DNA from 2 places in the Shewanella sp. LC6 genome. Region 2 is predicted to be linked to the other one. Evidence: predicted binding sites of a transcription regulator. Region 2 holds the regulator's gene; the other holds the start of a gene.
What was found. The regulator LexA, encoded in region 2, represses DNA repair genes until DNA is damaged. The targets are predictions, from matches to a motif close to TACTGTATNNNNATACAGTA.

Region 1 (2,210 bases), on a different replicon from region 2:
ATTTGTTCACTATTGGGGTATACGAGCATTTCACCTTTACTACCATTGGACGGATTACCTTTGGTGGTAAGGACATCAGATTTAGTCACTCCCCATTCAAAGCCGTCAAACTCGCCAATGTATCGCTTGTTTAGCTGGGTGTAGGTGCACCATGCTCCAGCCCCGATAACTACGCTAAGCGTGACCGCTAATCCTACTTTTGAATTTATCATTCTTCTTAAAAATCCCAATTATCAGAGTTAATCGACGATTTGATCCAGTAATAGTGGATACTTTGTAACATTACTAAAACTGGGTCAACTTAGGCGAGATATGTTGTTTGGGCTAAGCGGGCTGAAAATCGTTTTGGGGCAGTTTGATGCTGAAAGACATCTGCACTCCTTCCATTGAAAGCACGCCTTAAAGAAGTGACTAATTTTCTGGAAACTGATAACATCAAAACTCAAGTTTTAGGAAAAATAGCTAAAAATTACTATTTTTCTGGAAAAGGCTAGTAAGCCTTATCACACAAACCTTTCCAGATTTATTGCTGATACCACCTGTGTAGGTAAGCTGTTCCCATCGCATAACGCTATTATGCTGCTCATACCAATAAACTCGGTTGTTTCAATAATCTAATGGATGCTGGCACGACCCCTTCGCACCAGAAGCGGTCATCAAGCCTAATTGATACCGGCTCAAAATCGTCATTAGCCGATAACAACCTGCTATTGGATAGATCTAAGACTTTACAAACAAATTCCTCGTTATACATGGCTATGATGACATCGCCGGAACTTGGAGTTAGTTGACGTGACACTATCAGGATGTCACCGGAGTGGATGCCCACCCCCGTCATAGACTCCCCTCTTGCACGACCCACAAACGTCGATTCAACCAGAAGGTCATCGAGGCTTTTCAACACTAGAGGATCGCGCTTGCGTCGATGAAAGCGCACGGCACAAATGGCCACGCCCTGAATCTCTATCCCGTCTGTGACTGATATTTCGGAATAATGAGCATTGGTATTGGCATGAAGTTGATGATGGTCATGGTCATCGTCTAGCTGCCGACAAACGGTTTCGCCGTGCACCAGCGCCAAAACGACATCTCCCCGCGTCGCAGTCAATGACTTATCAACGACAAGTAGATCTCCGGTAAATAGCCCAAGACCCGTCATAGCGTCGTCGGTAACCTCTGCAAATACCGTTGCTGATGGGTGTGAGACAATAAGATTATTGAGGCTTAGCGCCTTCTCTTGGTATCCAGCGGCTGGACTCTCAAAGCCGTGTATGCCTGCCGATGCCAAACCAATGATGACGTTCATAGGACAAATCACAAATACTGTACATTAATACAGTATAGCTAATTATTGAAACATAGAAAATCCCGAAGATGATTTTTTGCGTAAAGAATACATGGAGGGAACAAATATTAAAAAGATAAGCACTCCATTACAGGGTTAGAAACTACTGCTTGGAAGTTGGGCCTACTACCATCGGGGTTGTAGGCCTCACTGTTTTGAAGAGTATTAGACAGGTGATTTATCGCGTGTAAGTCTCAAACACTCGGTCAATATCCAGCTTGAACGCATCAAGGTCAGGCATTTCTCCAGTATGCTCTACATACCCCCAGAAGAACTCAGCCAGCTCAGCCACAACGTCGAATACCGCAAGCCCTGAGAACGCTTTACCCTCGGCATAGAGATCTTCACCTTTTAGCCAAAACGCTTCAGACAGCGCAAACAGCTCCATCACAAAGTCATCTTCCCCCATCCCCAACACATCACCAATGACTTGCTCGTTGGGGCTCGTCGTCAACACGGCATTGGTCAGATAGTAGTGGTACATAGCGACCTCTGCATGGTTGCGCGGTGCAGTTGGCGTAGTTGCTAGTTCGGTCATTTTTTCTGTCCCATTCAGTTGATGTAGGAACATTCTATTACGGCGGCCGATCCTGGCAAATTTCAGGATTTACCCTTCTATATCAGCACCATACAAGACAAGAATGACGCAAATCACCACGGGAAACGGGAAACGATGTTTCCGTAAAAACATCGTTTCCATTGCAGAGTGTTGAATAACAGGCTACACTGGGATTTATCGATGTAAGTCATTAACTTTGAAGATGTTTGAGGCAAGCAAATGGAACAATTGGCAGTGAAACCGAAGGCAACTCTTGAGGAAGTGACTAAGCTCGCGAATGAAATGCTTAAAAACGGTGTCGAGCCA
Region 2 (2,210 bases):
AACCCATTATTCTCAATTTTTGTGGGCGAGCGATATTCGAAAATAACGCGATATTTCTGCCTAAACAGGCGATATATCATGTGCGCCTAAATCAAACATACTTGCTGTTTAAAAATTGATCAAGATCACTTCTTTTTCTAATTGTCTGAAAAATTGCCAAAAAAAAGCCTCACATTCACAGGTGAGGCGGCTTTCAAGGCTAAATACGGTGTGAAAAATTTTTAATGAACAGAGCTGAAAAATGCGGGTTGAGTAAATTTAGTCGATTGGGTGAGATTGGTGCTAGAAGGTTGGTCATTCGTTGAACCTTCAAGCACGATACCCATTGCACGTGCGCTCTTTGCTACAATTTGTAGGCGACGATTATCGCGAGTATCTAGGGCGTTAATCCAAGTAATCACTGCGCTAGATGTGCCACTGGTTAAGGCTTTTTCCATCGCCCAAAGGGTTTCGACCTCATCTTTTGCGTGAACCAATAGTACGCGATCCATACGCACACCTGCGTTTGCTAATAGCTGCTTGTAGCCAATACTAGGTGGGTTGATGAGCACTATCCATCTTCCCTGTTGGCTCAGTTGGGCAAGTTGTTTGCTCAGCTGTGTCAGCTCTTGGCGCCCTTGGCTCTGAGTTGGCATAGTGACTATTGATGTATGCTGCCAGTCGGTCTCTGTATCTCGAACCGTATCGAGCCATAAACCGGGGTGACGCGGGGCATTACCTAATAGTTTGTTCATAGCCAATCTCCATTGCGGATCACCCCTACGGCGAGCCCTTCAATTGTTAGACTTTGGAAACTCAAATCGACTTTAATCGGTGAATAGTCTTCATTCTCGGCATGTAGGTAGACAAAATTACCTTTTTTTTCAAAGCGTTTTACGGTTACATCATCGTCAACGCGAGCAACAACAACTTGTCCATTGCGCGCTTGTTGTACTTTATGAACGGCAAGCAGGTCACCCTCAAGGATGCCGATATTCTTCATACTGTCGCCTTTTACGCGCAGCAGGAAATCGGCAGCAGGGTGGAACATGCTGGGGTCGACTTGGTAATACTGTTCGACATGCTCTTGGGCGAGAATCGGTTCACCCGCTGCCACTTGGCCGATAAGTGGCAAGCCTGTTTCGCGGTTATCTTCTTCCTCTACAGGGAGACGGATCCCGCGGGAAGTACCAGGCATGATCTCGATGCAGCCTTTTTTCGCCAATGCCTTAAGGTGTTCCTCTGCGGCATTTGCACTTTTAAAACCCAAACGGGTGGCAATTTCGGCCCGAGTGGGTGGCATGCCAGTCTCGGCAATATTACGTTTAATCAACTCTAAAATTTCGGCTTGGCGTGGCGTCAACGGTCTCATGGTCTTTCCTGTTTTTCTATACAGTTACTGTTAGTATATACAGTATTATTGGTAGTGCAAGTATTAACCACTTTTAACTTGGTCAGCTAGATCTGCAAATAACCGTAATCGTCATCTATGGGGTGAATGCCATTTGCACGGTATCAATAAATGGTGTCGCCTAAAGTGCGTTACTAAGTCATTAAAATCAGCAGCTGAATCCTGCATCTTTAGGTTGTTTGGGTATATTCTCTAGAATCTGGTATTCTATGGGGCTAATGAACGTACTTACATTGCATAAGAATAATGCCTAAACAAGACTCTCTTTGGTTGAAATCATTACGTTGGATCCAAAAGCACTTAGTGCACACTATTGTTGTGCCACAGGATCCCTTTGCCGATCTGAATCTGGATGCCTCCAGACCGCTTGCTTATGTAATGAAAACAGAATCCCTGAGTGATATTGCTGCGTTAAGCGAGATCACCACGAAACTTGGTTTGCCAAGCCCTTACGAGCCGCTGGTGGTGAATGGCGTTGTGGCGCCACGGGTGGTATGCCTTGAAGGTCGTAAGCCTTTATTTGGTGAACGCGCCAGTAATGAGCCATTCCTCGAATGTTTTATGCGTTTGTTGGCCGTCCATAAGGAAAAGCCAGAGTTAGATATCCAGCTGGTGCCTGTGAGTCTGTATTGGGGTCGTACTCCGGGTAAAGAAGACGACACCATGAAGGCGGCAGTGCTTGAGCGCGAGAACCCTACTTGGTTACGCAAGTGTTTGATGATCTTATTCTTAGGTCGTCATAACTTTGTGCAATTTTCTAATGCGGTATCGCTGCGTTACATGGCCGACGAACATGGTACCGATATGGGCATTGCCCATA

Region 1: FJD32_RS23065 (S24 family peptidase) is a predicted target of LexA. The motif match lies at 1,322-1,341, and genes of this name have one in related genera.

The regions. Positions count from the first base shown of each region.
Region 1 is NZ_CP043903.1:117,130-119,339, reverse strand. It holds gene FJD32_RS23070 (hypothetical protein) at 1-212, opposite strand, end outside; gene FJD32_RS23065 (S24 family peptidase) at 584-1,318, opposite strand; gene FJD32_RS23060 (hypothetical protein) at 1,524-1,883, opposite strand; gene FJD32_RS23055 (hypothetical protein) at 2,124-2,210, shown strand, end outside.
Region 2 is NZ_CP043902.1:4,856,043-4,858,252, reverse strand. It holds gene FJD32_RS21675 (SulA-like leucine-rich domain-containing protein) at 222-734, opposite strand; gene lexA (transcriptional repressor LexA) at 731-1,351, opposite strand; gene plsB (glycerol-3-phosphate 1-O-acyltransferase PlsB) at 1,637-2,210, shown strand, end outside.